Regions from separate parts of the Reella acinonychis genome, predicted to be linked through region 4. Evidence: riboswitches for the same ligand, from Rfam matches in the RefSeq annotation. Region 4 holds a riboswitch; each other region holds the start of a gene.

Region 1 (5,223 bases), 740 kb from region 4:
TCGTCACTGCATTATGGTTTGTGATGAACCAGCAACTCAAGAACTTAAAGTAAAAACAGTCAAATATTTCACAGAATTAGAGGCAAACGCCATCCATTCTGTTATCTAAAAATAAAGAAAAGGATGTGCATACATCCTTTTTTATTCAGGAGAATAACTATGACATACGCACTCACTAATTGTGTAATTTATACTGCAAAATCAGTATTATATGAACATTGCGTGGTTGTCGAACAAGATAAAATTCAAGCCATTTTGCCCGAAAAAGAACTCAACCAATCGATTCAACGTATCGATCTTCAAGGAGCAAATCTCACTGCTGGCTTTATTGATTTACAACTCAATGGTTGTGGTGGCGTTACCTTCAATACAGAACCAACCATCGAAACCCTTGAGATTATGCAAAAAACCAACTTAAAATCAGGGACAACTAGCTACTTGCCAACTTTAATTACGTCACCAGATGAAGATATAAAAAGTGCGGTCAAAACAATGCGAGATTATTTAGCAACCCATAAAAATCAAGCATTGGGGCTGCATTTAGAAGGACCTTATTTAAGTTTGGCAAAAAAAGGCGTTCACCGAGAAGAATATATTCGTGAAATCAGCCAAGAAATGAAAACCTTTTTGCTTGATAACGCTGATGTGATTACTAAAATCACTATGGCAGCCGAAAATCCAACGGCACAATATATTCCTGAATTTGTAGAAAAAGGTATTATCGTTTCCATTGGCCATTCCAATGCAAGCTATGACGTCGCCAAAGAAGCCATCGCGAAAGGTGCGACCTTTGCAACTCATTTGCATAATGCAATGTCTCCAATTAGCTCTGGACGCGATATGGGCGTTGTAGGCGCAGTTTTGGATTCTGAAGAAGTTTATGCAGGCATTATTGCAGATGGTTTGCATGTAACTTTCGGCAATATTCGTATTGATAAATTAGCAAAAGGCGAAAAACTGTGCTTAGTTACTGATGCTGTTGCACCAGCTGGCGCAAACATTGACAAATTTATTTTCGTTGGCAAAACCGTTTATGTGCGTGATGGTAAATGCGTCGATGAAAATGGCACGCTCGGTGGTTCAGCAATCACAATGATCGAGTCAATTCGCAATGTTGTTCAGCACGTAGGCATTCCGCTTGATGAAACCTTAAGAATGTGCAACTACTACCCTGCTAAAGCCATCAAAGTAGATGATCATTTAGGATCCATTGAAGTAGGAAAAATTGCTAACTTAACGGCATTTACTAACCAATTTAAAGTTATTGGTACCGCAGTAAACGGCGATTGGCACACTTTCTAACATCACAAGCGCGGTGAAAAAATCATAAATTTTCACCGCACTTTTTTAAACTACATCATTAAAATTATTCATAAATAAAATGAAAAATATGAATTTGATTAAATAGTAATTTTAGCGCATTATCCTATCAAACAGATGTTTAGACGTCTAAATCATTAATCAAAAGATAGGAGATATTACTATGACAACATTCCACGTTTTAGGTTTTCCACGTGTCGGTGCAAAGCGTGAATTAAAATTTGCCCAAGAACGTTACTGGCGTAAAGAATTAAGTGAGCAAGATTTATTAGATTTAGCCAAAGCGTTGCGTGAGAAAAACTGGAAACACCAAGCGGATGCAAATGCTGATTTCGTGGCAGTGGGCGATTTCACGTTCTACGATCACATTTTAGATTTACAAGTGGCAACAGGTGCGATCCCAGCTCGTTTTGGGTTCGATAGCCAAAATTTAACCCTTGATCAATACTTCCAATTAGCTCGTGGTAACAAAGAGCAATTTGCGATCGAAATGACCAAATGGTTCGACACTAACTATCACTACCTTGTACCAGAATTCCAAAAAACAACCGAATTCAAAGCCAACCCAGCTCACTATGTACAACAAATTCGTGAAGCAAAAGCGGCAGGCCACAAATTCAAACCAGTCATCGTCGGTCCATTAACATTCCTTTGGTTAGGGAAAGAAAAAGGCGAAGCCTTCAACCGTTTTGACTTATTAAACAAATTAGTGCCAGTTTATGTAGAAATCTTAAATGCCTTAGTGGCTGAAGGTGCTGAATGGATCCAAATCGACGAGCCAGCCCTTGCCTTAGACTTACCAAAAGAATGGGTAGAAGCCTACAAAGCAGTTTACGCAACCTTTGCAGACCAAGTGAAAGCAAAATTATTATTAGCGACTTACTTTGGTTCAGTGGCAGAACACGCTGCGCTGTTAAAAGACTTACCCGTAGACGGTTTACACTTAGATTTAATCCGTTCCCCAGAGCAACTTGCTGCCTTTGAAGATTACAGCAAAGTACTTTCAGCGGGTGTGATCGAAGGTCGTAACATTTGGCGTGCGAACCTAAACAAAGTATTAGATGTGGTTGAGCCGTTAAAGGCAAAATTAGGCGAACGCTTATGGATTGCACCAAGCTGTTCATTACTTCACACGCCATTTGATTTAAGCGTTGAAACTCAATTACAAGAGAAAAACCCTGCACTTTACAGCTGGTTAGCCTTCACATTACAAAAAGTACAAGAGTTAAACGTATTAAAAACTGCGCTTGAAAAAGGTCGTGATGCCATTAAAGCAGAATTAGATGCAAGCCAAGCGGCTGCGGACGCGCGTGCAAATTCTAAAGAAATTCACCGCCCTGAAGTGGCAGAGCGTTTAGCAAACTTGCCAGCGAATGCTGACCAACGCAAGTCACCATTTGCAGAGCGTATCGAGAAGCAAAATGCGTGGTTGAACTTACCGCTTCTACCGACTACCAACATCGGTTCATTCCCACAAACCACGGAAATCCGCCACGCTCGTGCGAGCTTCAAAAAAGGCGATTTAAGCCTTGCTGATTATGAAGCAGCAATGAAGAAAGAGATCGAATATGTGGTGCGTCGCCAAGAAGAACTTGACCTTGATGTGCTTGTTCACGGTGAAGCAGAGCGTAACGATATGGTGGAATACTTCGGTGAATTATTAGACGGTTTTGCGTTTACCAAATTCGGTTGGGTACAAAGCTACGGTTCACGCTGCGTAAAACCACCAGTAATTTACGGTGATGTGGTTCGTCCAGAGCCAATGACTGTGCGTTGGTCACAATATGCACAAAGCTTAACCAAAAAAGTGATGAAAGGGATGCTAACGGGTCCTGTCACCATTTTACAATGGTCATTCGTGCGTAACGATATTCCACGTTCAACCGTATGTAAACAAATCGGTGTGGCGTTATCTGACGAAGTATTAGACTTAGAAAAAGCAGGCATCAAAGTGATCCAAATCGACGAGCCAGCAATCCGTGAAGGTTTACCGCTCAAACGCGCCGACTGGGATGCGTACTTACAATGGGCAGGCGAAGCGTTCCGCTTAAGCTATATGGGAGTACAAGATGACACGCAAATCCACACCCATATGTGTTACTCTGAATTTAACGACATCTTACCAGCCATTGCCGGTTTAGATGCCGACGTAATCACGATTGAAACGTCACGTTCAGATATGGAATTATTAACCGCATTCGGCGATTTCAAATACCCGAACGACATCGGCCCAGGCGTGTACGACATTCACAGTCCACGCGTGCCAAAAGCGGAAGAAATTGAACACTTACTCCGCAAAGCGTTGAAAGTGGTGCCAAAAGAGCGTTTATGGGTCAACCCAGACTGTGGTTTAAAAACCCGTGGCTGGACAGAAACCATTGCTCAATTAGAAGTAATGGTGGCAGTGACCAAAAAATTACGTGCAGAATTGGCGTAATTTAAGCTAACTCGCTAGTCAAGCACATCATCAAAATCCTCGTGTTATTATCACGAGGATTTTTTGATCGCTTTTTAAGCTATTTTAATTTATACTTTTTCAATCTTGTCGGAGTGCTTTCGAGCTGAGACCATATTGGGATCCGTCGAACCTGTTGGGCTAACACCCGCGTAGGGAAACAAGTAAAACTCATCAAAATTAAACCGCACTTTTGTGTATGTCGCCTGCATTTTTGCAAAACAGACGTTATACGATGATTTACCCCTCACTTCAACAAGCAATTTACTTTCTTCCATTAAAAAAGGTATTTGCTTATGTCAAAAGTTACTACTCGCCGTGAAAAACGTGAAGCGGCACAAGCCTTTATTCATAATTTAAAAGGGCATCAACACCCCAATTCTTCTCGCTTTTATTTGCAAGGTTCTCGGGCAGATATTCAAGTGCCGATGCGAGAAATTCATTTAAGTCCAACTTTGGTGGGCGGCGATAAAAATAATCCGCAATATGAGCCGAACGAATCCATTCCTATTTATGATACCGCTGGCGTCTATGGTGATGAGCAAAAAGAGATTGATGTCACCAAAGGCATTCCTGCTTGTCGTGAAAATTGGATCATTGAACGTGATGACACGGAGCAATTGTCGGCGTTGAGTTCCGATTATGCGAATTTACGCCAAAATGACCGCACTTTGGACGAACTGCGTTTTCAACTGAAACATCAAGTGCGACGTGCCAAATCGGGCAAATGTGTGACGCAAATGCATTATGCCAAACAAGGCATTATCACCCCTGAAATGGAATTTATCGCTCTGCGTGAAAATATGGGGCGTGAGCGAGTGAAAAGTGCGGTGCTTTTGCAACAACATTTGGGGCAGGCGTTTGGTGCAAATATTCCTGATAAAATCACCCCTGAATTTGTGCGACAAGAAGTGGCGGCAGGGCGTGCGATTATTCCTTGTAATATCAATCACCCTGAATTAGAACCGATGATCATTGGGCGTAATTTCTTAGTGAAAGTCAATGCCAATATTGGTAACTCTGCAGTGACCTCATCTATTGAAGAAGAAGTGGAAAAACTGGTGTGGGCAACCCGTTGGGGTGCGGATACAGTGATGGACTTGTCCACAGGACGGAATATCCACGAAACACGGGAATGGATTATTCGCAACAGCCCTGTGCCAATTGGCACGGTGCCGCTTTATCAAGCCTTAGAAAAGGTCAATGGCGTGGCGGAAAATCTCACTTGGGAAATTTTCAAAGACACCATTATTGAACAAGCGGAGCAAGGGGTGGATTATTTCACCATTCACGCTGGCACCTTGTTGCGTTATGTGCCGATGACTGCCAAACGCTTAACGGGCATTGTTTCTCGTGGCGGTTCCATTATGGCGAAATGGTGCTTGTCGCATCATCAGGAAAATTTCTTGTATGAACATTTCCGTGAAATCTGTGAAATTTGTGCCAGC
Region 2 (5,223 bases), 200 kb from region 4:
AGGCATTCAAGGGCATGTTGCTTATCCGCATTTAGCCGAAAATCCAGTGCATAAATCCCTTGCCTTTTTACAAGAACTAACCACTTATCAATGGGATAAAGGCAACGATTTTTTCCCACCAACTAGCTTACAAATTGCGAATATTCAAGCAGGAACAGGCAGTAATAATGTGATCCCTGGTGAACTTTATGTACAGTTCAATTTACGTTATTGCACCGAAGTGACGGATGAAATCATTAAAACAAAAGTCACTGAAATGTTGCAAAAATACGGATTAAAATACCGAATTGAGTGGAATTTGTCGGGAAAACCTTTTTTAACAGAGAAAGGACTGTTGGTGGAAACAGCAATACAGGCAGTCAAAAAAGTCGCTGAAATTACACCGCAGTTAGATACAGGTGGCGGCACTTCAGATGCACGTTTTATCGCACAAATGGGAACAGAAGTGATTGAATTTGGACCGCTAAATCATACTATTCACAAAGTGAATGAGTGTGTAAACATAGATGATTTAGAAAAGTGCGGTGAGATTTATTATCAAATTTTAGAACAGTTACTCAATGAATAATCAGTTAATTCTCACAGGTAAAAGTCGTGAACATTTGTTGGCGTTACCAAACGAGCTTTCGCCTAACTATTTTTTGCAAGCAGAAGTGGTATCTGCTTTTGTAGCTATGCAGCAGGCAGCAAAACAAGCGGGATTTAATTTGCAACCCGCCAGCACTTATCGCGATTTTGCACGCCAACAACTGATTTGGAATAGCAAATTTTGTGGCGAACGGAAAGTGCATGATGATAAAGGAATAGCGATTGATTTGAGCTGTTTAGATGATTGGCAAAGATGCCAAGCCATTTTACGCTGGTCGGCAATGCCAGGTGCTAGTCGTCATCATTGGGGAACGGAAATTGATATTTTTGATCCTGATTTGCTTCCCGATGGCCAACAATTGCAACTTGAGCCTTGGGAATATCAAACAGGTGGCTATTTTCAACGTTTAACTAATTGGTTATTAGTTAATGCAGAACAATTTGGTTTTTATTTTCCTTTTTTAGAACAAGAAGATAAAGAAATTGGCTTAGAGCCTTGGCATTTAAGCTATTTTCCTATTGCGGAGCCATTGCAACAGCAATTTAGCCCAGAAATTTTGATGAGCGCTTGGGAAAATGAACAGGTTGCGGCGAAAGCGATTTTGATTGAACGCATTGAGGAAATATTCGCGCGTTTTTGTTTATAAGAACAGTAAAAGGCATCTTAGGATGCCTTTTATATACTTAAAATTCTTTTAATTTTTGCACCGCACTTTTGATATTCTGTGCTTGAGTGATGGCTGAAATCACCGCTACGCCATCAGCACCAAGTTGTTTCAGTTGAGGCGCGGATTCTGTGGTAATGCCACCGATTGCCACGAAAGGTTTATTAAGCGGAATTTTTTTAAGTTGCTCAATACCTTCTATACCAATGGGTTGGGAATGATCTGCTTTTGATGCTGTCGCAAAAATAGGGCCTACCCCAATATAATCAATGTCCTCTAGTTGTTGTGCGTCTTGAATTTGTTCAAGGTTATTGGTGGATAAGCCAACAATAAATTTGCCATTGGTGCGTTTTAATAGCTCGCTGACTGCCATATCTTGTTGACCCACATGAATGCCATCCGCACCGATTTCCATTGCCAATTCCACATCATCATTAACAATAAAGGGCACTTTATATTGGCGGCATAACTCCAAGCATTGTTTTGCCAATATTTTTTGCTGTTCGGGCTGTGAGATCAGTGAATCTTCGCCTTTATCCCTGAATTGAAAGCAAGTGATTCCTGCTTCCAATGCTTGTTTTAATACGTGCAATAGATTCTGGCAAGGATCGCCAGCTAAATGGCGACAATCTTGTGTTCCTGCAATAAAATACACCGATAGCATTTGTTTGATATTATTCATCTTTATAAGCCCAATGGTTTGTTGGTCCATGACCATGTCCGATATTTAACGGGTTGCTAATTGCCGCAGTTATAAATGCTTTGGCTGTTCGAATAGCTTGTTCTATGCTATTACTTTTAGCTAATTCCGCGGCAATGCAAGCAGAGAAAGTGCAGCCTGTACCATGAGTGTGTTTCGTTGGGAAGCGTTTTGCTTCTAAGCAGAATTGTTTGTTTGGGGTGAAAACATAATCTAAACAGACCGCACTTTGAGAATCTACACTGTGTCCACCTTTAATCACAACGGTTTCCACGCCAAACTCTTGTAATAAACGAGCGGCTTTTTCTGCGCTTTTGTGATCATGAATTTTAATACCTGTTAATGCTTCAGCTTCAGGTAAATTTGGTGTCAGCACATGTGCTTTGGGTAGCATATATTGTTTTAGCGCTTGAATCGCTTGTTTTTCTAATAAAGGCTCTGAGCCTTTCGCTACCATAACAGGATCGAGCACAACTACTGGAAAGTTGTGAGTATCCAAACTTTGTGCCACTGTTTCAATAATTTCAGCATTGCCTAACATACCGATTTTTACCGCATTGATATTGAAATCTTCGGCAACTACACGAATTTGTGCGGCAATTGCATCAAGGGGAATGGGCGCAATTCCAAAAACGCCCATGGTATTTTGTATGGTAATGGCCGTAATTGCACTTGTACCAAACACATTGCGCATTTGGAAGGTTTTTAAATCCGCTTGAATACCAGCGCCTCCGCCGCTATCCGAACCTGCAATTGTCAGTGCTTGAGGAATATTATTCATAATTTACCTTTGAAATCTTGGTGATGTCTTCTGTTGTGATACAAGACAATTTGTTTAAAAACTCTACTGCGAAACTACCTACTTCGGTCGTTAAACCTGCAGCGGCTAATTCGCCAGCGACAGCATAAGTTGTGCAAGCCTCAACACAAGCTGAAAAATAATCGTCTTTTTCTGCTACAGCTAAGAAAGCACCAACAACAGCGCCTAACAAACATCCTGAACCAGTGACTTTTGGAAATAAATCGGTACCATTGGCAATTTTCGCGACTTGTTTTCCATCGCTGATATAATCAATTTCGCCGCTAACCGCAACAATGCATTGATATTTTTGCGCAGCAGCTAGCGCAATTTCTGCAATATTTCCTTCGCCTTGACCCGCGTCAACGCCTTTGCTTTCCCATTCTACGCCCGCTAAAAATGCCACTTCGCTGACATTGCCTCGAATGGCGGATACTTTAACTTTATCTAAAATCTGTTGTACGACTTGACGACGATAAGTAGTTGCTCCTGCTCCAACAGGATCTAACACCACTGGAACGCCAGTTCTATTTGCTACTTGACCCGCGAGTATCATTGCTTCAACATCAAGCTTATTAATCGTACCGATATTAATCAATAATGCTCCTGCAAAATTTTGAATTTCTTCTACTTCTTCGGGCATGGTTGACATAAAAGGCGAAGCGCCTAAAGCGAGTAAACCGTTAGCAGAAAAATTGGTGACAACAATATTGGTGATACAATGAATAAGTGGGTTTTGTTCGCGAACAAGATTTAAGTAATTGAACTGCATATAATTTCCTAATTAAAACGACAAGAAAGATACGCAATAATGGAGCGGTAAAAAAGAAAAATTAGTTCCCTACGCCAGTATTAGCTGTATCAGGTTTTACGGGTATAATCTCAGCCATTTAGTAGATAGCACCCCGACTAACCTTGGTAGTCTAATTTATTAAAACAAAAAAACAAAGATAAAAAGTAATAACTGTGATATTGATCACACAAAAGTGCGGTGTAAAATGAAGATGTTTTTGATTATTAAGAATAAAAGAGGAACAGCATGAAGGTAGGTTTAGTACTTGAAGGTGGCGCTATGCGTGGCATTTTCACTGCGGGCGTGCTTGATGTATTTATGCAACAGCAAGTGCATATTGATGGAATAGTGGGTGTGTCTGCGGGGGCATTATTTGGTATTAATTATCCTTCAAAGCAGCAAGGGCGAGTGTTGCGTTACAACCTACAATATTTGAATGATAAACGCTATATGGGGTTGCATAGTTTGTTGACGACAGGAAATATTGTGAATCGCGATTTCGCTTTTTACCAATTACCTTTTGAATTAGACCCTTTTGATCAAGACGCTTTTTTACAATCCCACACTGATTTTTGGCTTACTTTGACGAATGTTGAAACGGGGGAAGCAGAATATGTGAAAATTCAAGATGTGTTCAAGGAAATGGAGTATTTCCGAGCGACTTCGGCGATGCCTTTTGTATCGAAAATAGTAGAAATCAATGGTAAAAAATATTTAGATGGAGGTATTTCAGACAGTATTCCCATTCAAAAGTGCTTTGAATTAGGCTATGACAAAGTGATTGTCGTGTTAACTCGTCCTTTGGATTATCGCAAAACACCAAGTTCAATGTGGTTGTTTAAATTAATGTATAAAAAATACCCTAAACTAATCGAACGCTGGCAAAATCGTTACTTAGAATACAACCAGACCGTAGAACAAATTATTGATCTCAATAATAAAAAACAAATTTATGTAATTCGTCCTTCACAAACTATTAATATTAGTAGATTGGAAAAAGATCCGAAAATGATTCAAAAAATGTATGATTTGGGTATGGCAGATGCAAAAAATGAATTGGCTGGGTTGAAAGCTTATTTAACCAATTAAAAAAATCCCCGCAATAGCGGGGATTTTATTTAGTCAGTTAAGATTAATTCTTTTAAATATTGGAAAATCTCACGATAGGCTTTTGCTGGTTTATTTTGCTCTTTTTCTTTTTTAGCTGAACGAATCAAATTGCGCAAATGCTGGCGATCTGCTTGTGGATATTGCTCAAAAAAAGCCGCTAAATCCTCGTTATTGTACTCGATCAATTCCTCTCGCAATAATTCCAATTTATGCAACATGGCTTGTTGTTGATTATGTTTATTTTCAATTTTTTCTAACGCTTCTTTGATTGGCTCCACATCCATAGAACGCAACAATTTACCAATAAATTGTAGTTGGCGACGTTTTGCTTCACGTTCAGAACGACGAGCTAAATTAATGGCATCTAATAGGGTTTCATCTAAGGGAATTTTTTCTAAATTCGTTTGTGTCAGTTCAACGATTTTTGCCCCTAACTTTTTTAAATCTTCCGCATCACGTTTAATTTCACTTTTACTTACCCAAATAATTTCTTCTTGATCATCAGTCCAATCTAAGTCGACTTTTTTTCCACGCTTTTTCATTTTTTATCCTGTTTGATTGCTTGGCG
Region 3 (5,223 bases), 220 kb from region 4:
AAATTTTTCAAAAAATTAACAAATAATCAACATATTGATAATGATTTTCACTTATCCGCGGTTTTAAAGGAGAAAGAGGACTTTCTGGCTAAAGAAGTGCCTGTTGCTTTAGTTTATAACGGTATTTCTCATACGGTCATGATGTGCACTCCAACTGATCTAGCGGATTTTGCTTATGGATTCTCTTTAACCGAAGGCATTATTGATAAACCGTCGGATATTTATGGTATCGATATTGTGGAAACCTGCAATGGCATTGAAGTGCAGATCGAGTTGGCAACCCGTTGTTTTGTTCGTTTAAAAGAACTACGCCGCACTTTAACAGGCAGAACAGGGTGTGGGATTTGCGGTTCGGAACAATTAGAACAAGTCACGAAAAAGTTACCCAAATTAGACCGCACTTTACAGCTCAATTTGCATTTGTTAGATAGCTGTTTAAATAAATTGTATCAAGTTCAAACATTAGGTCAGCAAACAGGTTCAACGCATGCCGCAGCCTTTTTTAATATTCAAGGCGATTTATTAGCTATTCGCGAAGATGTGGGACGCCATGTTGCTTTGGATAAATTATTAGGTTGGCAAGCGAAATCAAATAAACCGCAGGGCTTTATTTTGGTCACTAGCCGAGCGAGTTACGAAATGGTGCAGAAAGCCGCAACCTGTGGTGTTGAGCTTCTGGCGGCTATTTCAGGAGCAACAGAGCTTGCGGTAAACATGGCGGAAGAGGTTGATTTAACCTTATTAGGTTTTGTGCGAGAAGGGCGAGCAACGGTTTATCATGGCGAACAGCGTTTAATTTGGGACAATCCCAACGAATAAGTAGATAAAACTGCGGTTGTTTTTTTATAAGTTTTCTCTATAATGCACTGTAAATATAAACAGATAGTAATGATAAATAATAGATGATGGATATTTCGCAACTTCTTGATGGATTAAATGACAAGCAACGTGAAGCGGTGGCAGCACCTTTAGGCAATTATTTGGTACTGGCTGGCGCGGGTTCTGGAAAAACGCGTGTGCTTACTCATCGTATTGCGTGGCTCATAGCAGTAGAAGGGATTTCGGAAGGTGGTATTATGGCGGTCACTTTTACCAATAAAGCTGCGGCTGAAATGCGTCATCGTATTCAATCAACCCTTGCGCAATATTCACAACATAGTTTGTTTGGTATGTGGGTCGGCACTTTCCACAGCATTGCTCATCGCTTATTACGAGCTCATTATGCTGATGTAAATTTACCGCAAGATTTCCAAATTTTAGACAGTGAAGATCAATTGCGTTTAATTAAACGCTTATTGAAGTTACATCATTACGATGAAAAAATATTTCCGCCTAAACAAGCTTGTTGGTATATCAATCAGAAAAAAGATGAAGGATTGCGACCTCATCAAATTGATCATATGAATGATCGGCAAGAGAAAGAGTGGGTTCGAATTTATCAAATTTATCAAGATACTTGCGATCGTTCAGGTTTAGTGGATTTTGCTGAAATTCTATTGAGAGCTTATGAGCTCTTTTTAACCAAACCCATCATTTTACAAAACTATCAACGCCGTTTTCGTCAAATTCTGGTGGATGAGTTTCAAGACACCAACAAAATTCAATATGCTTGGATCAAATTATTAGCCGGTCAGAACACAAATGTGATGATTGTAGGCGATGATGACCAGTCAATTTATGGTTGGCGTGGTGCACAAATTGAAAATATTCAGCATTTTTTAGATGATTTCCATCAAGCTCAAACTATTCGTTTAGAGCAAAATTACCGCTCCACAGGCAATATTTTACAAGCTGCAAATGAGCTGATTGCTAATAATGACAACCGTTTAGGTAAAGATTTATGGACGGATGGCGATAAGGGTGATCCTGTGGGAATTTACGCGGCATTTAATGAATTAGACGAAGCCTTATTTGTATCATCGCAAATTAAAATTTGGTTAGAAGATGGTGGTAAATTAGATGATTGTGCAGTGCTTTATCGTAGCAATAGCCAATCTCGTGTGCTAGAAGAAGCATTAATTCGCGCGCAAATTCCCTATCGCATTTATGGTGGAATGCGATTCTTCGAACGCCAAGAAATTAAAGACGCTTTGGCCTATTTACGTTTAGTTAATAATCGACATGATGACGCTGCGTTTGAACGTGTGATTAACACACCAACCAGAGGAATTGGTGACCGCACTTTAGATACCTTACGTCAACTGACCAGAGAGCGAGAAGTCACTCTGTGGCAAGCCACGCAAATTGCGATGCAAGAGAATATGTTAGCAGGGCGAGCAGCCACCGCGTTATTACGTTTTGTGGAATTAATCAATTCATTAGCCCAAGATAGTATGGATATGCCATTATTTGAGCAAACCGATTTTGTGATTAAACATTCTGGTTTATATCAAATGTATGAGCAAGAAAAGGGCGAAAAAGGCGAAGTACGTATTGAGAACTTAGCTGAATTAGTGTCTGCAGCGAGAGAATTTATTAAACCTGATGATGCGGAAGATATGTCTGATTTAACTGCATTTCTGACGCACGCGTCATTGGAAGCGGGCGAAGAACAAGCCAATCCGCATCAAGCAAGTGTTCAGATGATGACCTTACATTCAGCGAAAGGGTTAGAGTTTCCTCGTGTTTTTATGGTAGGAGTTGAAGAGGGCATTTTCCCGAGTTTCTTATCCTTAGAGGAACCAGGGCGCTTAGAAGAAGAACGTCGTTTGGCTTATGTGGGCATTACACGAGCAAAACAAAAATTAACTATTTGTTATGCTGAAAGCCGCCGTTTATATGGTAAAGAAGAACGCCATATCCCTTCGCGTTTTATTAGTGAATTGCCTGATGAATGTATCCAAGCGGTGCGTTTACGTGGTACAGTAACCCGCGCCTACAATCAAAGTGCGGTGAATTCTAGCCGAGTTTTTGTGGACGAAAATAGTGGTTGGAAAGCAGGACAAAAAGTGCGCCACGAGAAATTTGGCCAAGGCACCATTATTAATGTCGAAGGTGCGGATAACAACACTAGATTACAAATCGCCTTCCAAGGTCAAGGCATTAAGTGGCTTATTGCGCATTTAGCAAAATTAGAACGGTTATAAATATATGATTAAAGGGATTTCGTTTTCTATCATTGCCTCTTTATTGTTCGGCATTGTGTATTTTCTTTCTACGGTGCTACAACCGCTGGAAGGCGAAATGTTATTTGGCTGGCGAACGTTAGTGACCTTACCTTTTCTAGCTGTGCTACTTTACAGCTTGAAACAGCACAAAGCCTTTTTTCAATTTTTAATCCAAGTAAAAAATCAACCGCGCTTATTTATTGTTCTGCTTTTTACAAGTGCCACTATGGGTGTGCAAATGTGGTTATTTGTATGGGCGCCTGTACATAATCGAGCCATTGAGGTTTCAATTGGTTATCTATTAATGCCTTTAATTATGGTATTAATTGGGCGTTTTTTCTATAAAGAACGGATGTCTAAAATAAAGACTTATTCGGTTTTATTTGCAGCTATCGGCGTGCTAAGTAAAGTGATTTTGACGGGCGTTTTCTCTTGGGAAACGGGCTTGGTTTGTATTGGCTATCCCGTCTATTTTGCTGTAAGAAAATATTTTAATGTGCTGCATTTATCCAGTTTTATTTTTGAAATGTTGTTACTGGTACCCGCTTCAATTTATTTTGCTTCCCAAACGGATATGGTTTGGATTCAAAGTCAAAATCCTCATATCTATCTCTGGCTTGCGTTGCTTGGTGCTGTAGGTGGTTTAGCACTGGGGTTATATATTTTATCAAGCCAATGTTTACCTATTAATTTATTGGGATTATTAGGATATTTTGAACCTTTTTTCATGTTATGTGTTTCTTTCTTAATTGGTGAAAGCTTACAAAGCGATTCTTACCTTTTAATGATCTGTTTACTTATTGCCGTTGCGCTTTTAGTTTGGGATGGTATTGCGAATTTACCTAAAAGACGAATTAAGGTATAGATTTTTATTGCTAAGTTTGGGCAAAAACACTTACACTAAACCGTTCTCATCGGGGTGCTAATATTCATTGGCTGAGAAAATACCCGTTGAACCTGAACCGATTAATATCAGCGTAGGGATTTGAGAAACGTCAACTTTAACAAAATTTGACCGCACTTAAATTCCTTTAATTTTTGATTAGAGGATTTTTTATGTCTAACAAAACATATGGTTTTATCACCGCACTTTCTTTATTTTCCACTTCTGTACTTGCTAATAGCACCACTGTCAATGTGTATTCTGAAGAGTTTTTTGGTTCTGAATGGGGACCGGGTGGAGAAGTGAAACAATTGTTTGAAAAACAATTCCCACAATGTTCAGTGAATTATCAAGTGTTCGATAGCCGAAATACTTTATTAAATCGTCTTCGTTTAGAAGGAAAGAAAACCAAAGCGGACGTTGTGTTAGGGTTGGATAATTTCCAAATGGAAGCTGCACAAAAAACAGGATTATTTGCAAAAACATCAGTAGATTTAACCGCACTTTCACTACCATTTGATTGGCAAGATCAAACTTTTGTTCCTTATGAGTTTGGTCAATTTGCCTTTATTTATGATAAGAACAAATTGAAAAATCCACCAAAAAGTTTGCAAGAATTAGTTGAGCGTCAGGACTTGCGCATCATTTATCAAGATCCTCGTACTAGCAGTATGGGGCGTGGTTTATTAGCTTGGATGAATGTGGTTTATCCCGCAGATAAAATTGAACAAGCTTGGAAAAACTTAGCGAAACATACGGTAACAGTGGGTAAAGGTTGGAGCGAAACTTACGGTGTATTCCTCAAAGGTGAATCAGATCTAGTATTTAGTCACAATACTTCGCCAATTTACCATGTGCTTAATGATAAAACTGATCAATATGTTGCCACTGATTTTAGTGAAGGAGCTTTGTATCAAGTGGATACTATGGCGAAAATTGCAAGGCATGATAATCCATGTGCGGATCAATTTATCCAATTTGTCCTATCACCAGCAGCACAAAAAGAGATTAGTCAGAAAAATGTCATGCTTTCTGTGATTGCAACAGAAGTAGAGCCACATTTTGATGCATTAAAACAACAACAGTTTAAGGTGAAAAGCCTGAATACAGAAAAAGTAACAGAGCAAAACATTAAGCAATGGACATCGGCATGGCAATCGATTTTAAGTCAATAAAGATTGCCGTTAAACAAAATTTACCGCGTTTATCTTGGCAGCATTATATTGCTGCCTT
Region 4 (5,223 bases):
ATTCAAGCAGATAACCAAGGCGTACTTGGTTCTGTGGGCGGCGGTGCTATTGGTGGTATTCTTGGCTCTACTGTCGGTGGTGGCACTGGTCAAGCAATTGCAACTGCTGTTGGCGCTATCGCTGGTGCTGTAGTTGGTAGCAAAATTGAAGAAAAAGCGAGCCAAGTTGATTCATTAGAGATGGTAATCAAAAAAGATGACGGCAAAGAAATTGTTGTTGTTCAGAAATATGATGCTAAGTTGGCAAAACCAGGTACGCGAGTTCGTATCGTTGGTGGCTCAACATTAAATGTTTCAGCTTTATAAGCTAATCAATATCTCAATTAAAAAGACCTTTGATTGTTTCAAAGGTCTTTTTTATCTAACATGATATATGTTTCTGAATTATATCAGACCATTCTAGTCCATTATAGAACCAATATTTTGTTCTAAATTCGGGCGTTACTTCATCTTTTATATTTAACCAGGGTTTATAAGGACCCGTAAAATGTATGATTTTAGGTGGAGTAGCTAATTTATCAAATTCAGCCAGTTCCTCTAACATATTGGCAGCTCTAAGAACAACTTTTGCATGTAGTTGGTAATTATAAATTTTGTTTATACTTCCCCATTTATTTTTACATACGATATTTAGCACATCCTGATCGAGGTAAATTAAGTTTGGGTACTTTAATGTATATTCGCAAAGTGTAGCTGTAATATTTTGTTCTTTCCATAACTTATTGTTAACTAATAAAACACCTGCTCCAAAATAGGGTTTCATATCAGGGAAGTCTTCATAAGAATGTGAAACTTTACTTGAATTTGTGTAAGGGTCCTCAGTAGCCATTACTAAATTATCTTTGAAATCCATGCTATAAAATTCGTCGATATTATCGTCAATAACAATATCGCAATCTAAATAAAGAATTCTATCTTCTGGAAGATCTGAGATGAAATATCGGTAACAAGTTGGAGATGTAATTCTATTTAGAACGGTAAATCCATCAAATATATCTGTAATGACTTTTACATCTATAATTTGACATTCTATTTTATTTAACGATTTATTCAGGACTTGAAACCACTCATCAGGAAATTCTTTATTTAACAAATAGAATTTCACATTTTGATGATGGTAGCAAACGGATTTAATTAATGTAATAACTTGCTCAGAATAGTTTAAATCAGCAGCTAAAGCGATTACTATTTGTTTGTCTGTGGCTTCATATGCTTGCATAGTTTTACTCTTATATTAATATGATAATTTTTTCTAAAAATTAGGATACTGCATATTTTTTAGTTTTGAAATAAATTTATCACCCATTTTCACGCTTTGCTTTTTGTAATTTTGCATACGCATTTAAGAGTTTTTGGTGTGCTCGTAGCTGTTGTAAGTGCTCGTCATCAGCTAATAAATCGTAGAATGGATTTCCTTGTTCTGATACAGCAGCCCAAGCCGAATTTCTAGCTGTTTCTCCGTACATTTTTCCAAATGCATGGTAATACTGTTCAGGTTGGCGTTCTTCATCAAGGAAAAGTTCGATTGTATTAATTAAACAACGATAATAATTAGCACGTTCTGGCGTAAATACGGAATTATTCATATTATATGTCCAATTTGCCCATTCCAATGCTAACTCTAATTCGCCTAAGGCTAAATAAAGCATTGATTTAAGTTCGCCAATACGTAAGGTTGACCAACCTGATTTAGGGGGCGCCACAATACCAATAAACTCACGAACTCGGGTTGCATCATCAATTCCTTGTTCATCTAATTCATCCAATAGCTCTTGGTAAGTGTCTTGATCATGATGAAAGTGCGGTAAATCGAGCAAGATTTCTCGCCAATCCATCCCTGCGTTATTGTTGGCATAAATTAAATCATCAACTGGATAAATATCTGACATGGAAGGCACGATAATTCGGCAAGCGTACACGCCTAAGTGGTTGTAATCCATAATATAAACTTGTTTGTTGTCCGCATTAAATATGGCCATTAAATTATTGTATTCTTGTTCCGTTGTTCCAGAAAAATTCCAATGAACAAATGGATAATCTGAAGTTTGTTTAAAGAGATCCCAAGAAATTAAGCCGCTTGAATCAATAAAGTGCGTTTCTAAATTCGCATGTTCTGCCACATCATCGTTGTTGAAAGAAGGGGGAGCAAAGACATCTAAATCTTTGAGACTACGACCCTGTAATAATTCCGTTACTGTACGTTCAAATGCAACTTGGAAATTTGGATGCGCACCGAAGGAAGCAAAACAAGTGCCATTATTTGGATTAAATAAAATCACTGCGATAACTGGGTATTTACCGCCTAAAGAGGCATCGTAGCAGTAAATTGGGAAACCTTCCTGTTCTAATGTTTGAATGGATGCTTGAATACTCGGATATTGTGCAATAACATCCGCAGGAATTTCAGGTAAGCTGATTGCCTCGGCAATAATTTTATTTTTTACATAGCGTTCAAATACTTCAGATAATCCTTGAACGCGAGCTTCATATTTGGTATTGCCTGCCGACATGCCGTTCGATACATATAGGTTAGCAATAATGCTTTGTGGAATGTAAACGGGTTTCTGATCGGATTGGCGAATATAAGGCAAGGCAACGATCCCTCGATCATAGTTGCCAGATTGTAAATCAATTAATAAATCAGGTGTCAATTCACCTTCGGGATCAAAATAGCCGAGTAAATAATCGTCTAAAATTCCTTCTGGTAACATATCTTCATCTTCGATAGGGAACCATTTTTCTGAAGGGTAGTGAACAAAATCACTTTCAGCAATATCTTTACCTAAATAATAGTCAGCGAAAAAATAGTTAGTAGAAAGACGTTCAAAATATTCGCCTAATGCGGAAGCTAATGCTGCTTTTTTACTTGCCCCTTTACCATTTGAAAAACATTGCGGGCAATCTTTATCACGAATATGGACAGACCATACGTTTGGAACAGGATTTAACCAGGAGGCTTCTTCAATATCAAAACCAAGTGCGGTTAATTTTTGTTGAAATTTATGGATACTTTCTTCAAGCGCGGCATCTTTACCTAAGATAAAGGTTTGTTCTGTCATTGGGTTACCTTACAGAGAATACGAAAATTTGCCGAATTGTATCATGTTACAGATGAATGCGTATAAGTTATTTACAAATGGTGTATTAAGCTTTATAGTTGTGGCGTTTAGTCGGGGTGCTGAACAATGTTCAGCTGAGATGATACCCGTGAACCTGATACAGTTAACGCTGACGTAGGGAACTAATTAGAGATAAATATCGTTATCTTTTCTATCATTATGTCTTTCTTTTCGTTTAGTGGTTAGTCTGTGTTTTCTTTTCACTTAAACGAGGAGTAAATTCATGACAACTTTTCCATCCATTCACAAAACAAGTCTAAAATTGACCGCACTTTGTGGTTTATCATTATTTATGCTTTCACAGCCAGCACAAGCAGAAGGGCGCTTAACCGTCTATTGCAGCATGCAAAATGCGACCTGTGAAAAAATTGTGCAACGTTTTGCAGAAAAATATAACGTAGATGCACAGTTCGTGCGTAATAGTACGGGTACCATTCTAGGTAAAATTAAAGCGGAGAAAGAGAATCCACAAGCGGATTTATGGTATGGCGGCACCTTAGAGCCTCATTTCCAAGCCGCTGGTGAAGGCTTGTTAGAGAAATATCGTTCTCCTAAGCAAAAAGAAATTATGCCTAGATTTAAGCATTTAACAGAAAAACTAGGTGAATATAGTTCGATTATTTATTTAATGGAACTTGCTATTGGGGTCAATACAGAAAAATTAGAAAAATTGGGGATTGAACCGCCAAAATGTTTTGCTGATTTAGTGGATCCTCGTTTTAAAGATCAAATTCAATATCCTGATCCGCGCGTATCAGGCACAGGTTATTCATTTTTAACCACATTAGTTCAACTTTGGGGCGAAGAAAAAGCTTTTGAATTCTTTAAAAAATTGGATAACAACGTGGTGCAATATAGCAAAAGTGGTTTAGCTACTAGTAAATTGGCGACGGGTGAAGTCGGTGTTGATGTGAGCTTTATGCACAGCTATATACGCGAAAAAGATAAAGGCGCTCCAGTAAAAGGCATTATACCTTGTGAAGGTGCAGGCTATACCTTAGGCGCAATTAGTATTCTTAAAGGTGCGCGTAATTTAGATAATGCGAAGTTATTTGTTGATTTTGCGTTAGATAAAGAAGCACAAGAAATGATGTGGCGAAATGCAGATTCTTATCAGCTTCCAACCAATATTCATGCGGAAATCTCACCAAAATCCAGTAATCCGACAGAATTGAAATTAATCGATATTGATTTTATTCGTTTTGGTTCTGATAAAGAAGCGAAACGCTTAACTGAGCATTGGCTACAAGAAACCAAAATGGCGAAGTAAAAAACAAAGAAAAAGTGCGGTGTAATTCACCGCACTTTTATCTTTAGGCTTCTTTTTTCAGTAAAAACACGCCATGTTCTGCCAGGTGCAGATAAGCCTGTTGTGCATTAGGATCAAACTCTTCTGGATTGCTGTTGACAAGCAGATCTTTTCCGCCCCATTCTGCCACAATTTCCCAGTGATTTCCCATATATACCGCACTTTTAATGTGGCAGTGTTGGCTTTCTTCGCCAGTGTTTTTCAGTTTAATTGCTTCTGGACGAATACCCACTAAACATTCTCCATCGGCTAATCCGAATTGTGATGAATTGGAAAGAGGGAAACTGTAACCATTCACTGTTACTTTATCTTGAGAAAGATGACCATCAAAAATACTACTTTCGCCCATAAAGTTGGCTAAGAAGAGTGAGTTAGGGCGAAGGTAAAGCTCTTTTGCAGGTGCTTTTTGCATAATTTTACCTTTATGCATAACAATAACTTCATCAGAAACAGCAAAGGCTTCTGTTTGATCATGAGTAACATAAAGAGAAGTAATGCCTAAACGCTGTTGCAATTCGCGGATTTTCTCACGCATAGAGCGGCGTAAATTAGCATCAAGGTTACTTAATGGCTCATCAAATAAAAGCACTTTTGGTTTGAGTACTAATGCACGCGCTAAAGCAACACGTTGTTGTTGACCACCAGAAATTTGGTCAACAAAGCGATCTTCAAATCCAGCTAAATCCACTAATTCAAGGGCTTCTTTTACTCGTTGTTTTCGTTCTTCCATGCCAACGCCTTGCATGCGTAAGCCATAACCTACGTTATCGCCAATCGACATGTGTGGGAAGAGAG

Evidence for each region. Region 4 has a riboswitch for thiamine pyrophosphate ahead of ACUXZ4_RS05235 (ABC transporter substrate-binding protein). Riboswitches for the same ligand answer to the same signal wherever they lie in the genome.
Region 1: it holds a riboswitch for thiamine pyrophosphate, as region 4 does, so the genes downstream of both, thiC (phosphomethylpyrimidine synthase ThiC) here and ACUXZ4_RS05235 (ABC transporter substrate-binding protein) in region 4, are expected to answer to the same signal.
Region 2: it holds a riboswitch for thiamine pyrophosphate, as region 4 does, so the genes downstream of both, thiM (hydroxyethylthiazole kinase) here and ACUXZ4_RS05235 (ABC transporter substrate-binding protein) in region 4, are expected to answer to the same signal.
Region 3: it holds a riboswitch for thiamine pyrophosphate, as region 4 does, so the genes downstream of both, thiB (thiamine ABC transporter substrate binding subunit) here and ACUXZ4_RS05235 (ABC transporter substrate-binding protein) in region 4, are expected to answer to the same signal.

What each region holds. Positions count from the first base shown of each region.
Region 1 is NZ_CM128256.1:1,769,785-1,775,007, forward strand. It holds gene nagB (glucosamine-6-phosphate deaminase) at 1-109, shown strand, start outside; gene nagA (N-acetylglucosamine-6-phosphate deacetylase) at 160-1,302, shown strand; gene metE (5-methyltetrahydropteroyltriglutamate--homocysteine S-methyltransferase) at 1,484-3,757, shown strand; TPP riboswitch at 3,857-3,952, shown strand; gene thiC (phosphomethylpyrimidine synthase ThiC) at 4,072-5,223, shown strand, end outside.
Region 2 is NZ_CM128256.1:832,237-837,459, forward strand. It holds gene dapE (succinyl-diaminopimelate desuccinylase) at 1-568, shown strand, start outside; gene ACUXZ4_RS04055 (M15 family metallopeptidase) at 561-1,235, shown strand; gene thiE (thiamine phosphate synthase) at 1,273-1,935, opposite strand; gene thiD (bifunctional hydroxymethylpyrimidine kinase/phosphomethylpyrimidine kinase) at 1,928-2,734, opposite strand; gene thiM (hydroxyethylthiazole kinase) at 2,727-3,524, opposite strand; TPP riboswitch at 3,574-3,670, opposite strand; gene ACUXZ4_RS04075 (patatin-like phospholipase family protein) at 3,792-4,634, shown strand; gene yjgA (ribosome biogenesis factor YjgA) at 4,664-5,197, opposite strand.
Region 3 is NZ_CM128256.1:1,252,672-1,257,894, forward strand. It holds gene fdhD (formate dehydrogenase accessory sulfurtransferase FdhD) at 1-819, shown strand, start outside; gene uvrD (DNA helicase II) at 906-3,086, shown strand; gene rarD (EamA family transporter RarD) at 3,091-3,972, shown strand; TPP riboswitch at 4,013-4,109, shown strand; gene thiB (thiamine ABC transporter substrate binding subunit) at 4,164-5,165, shown strand; gene thiP (thiamine/thiamine pyrophosphate ABC transporter permease ThiP) at 5,141-5,223, shown strand, end outside.
Region 4 is NZ_CM128256.1:1,032,096-1,037,318, forward strand. It holds gene ACUXZ4_RS05220 (outer membrane lipoprotein) at 1-306, shown strand, start outside; gene ACUXZ4_RS05225 (glycosyltransferase family 8 protein) at 362-1,219, opposite strand; gene ycaO (30S ribosomal protein S12 methylthiotransferase accessory factor YcaO) at 1,299-3,059, opposite strand; TPP riboswitch at 3,162-3,257, shown strand; gene ACUXZ4_RS05235 (ABC transporter substrate-binding protein) at 3,343-4,389, shown strand; gene fbpC (ferric ABC transporter ATP-binding protein) at 4,433-5,223, opposite strand, start outside.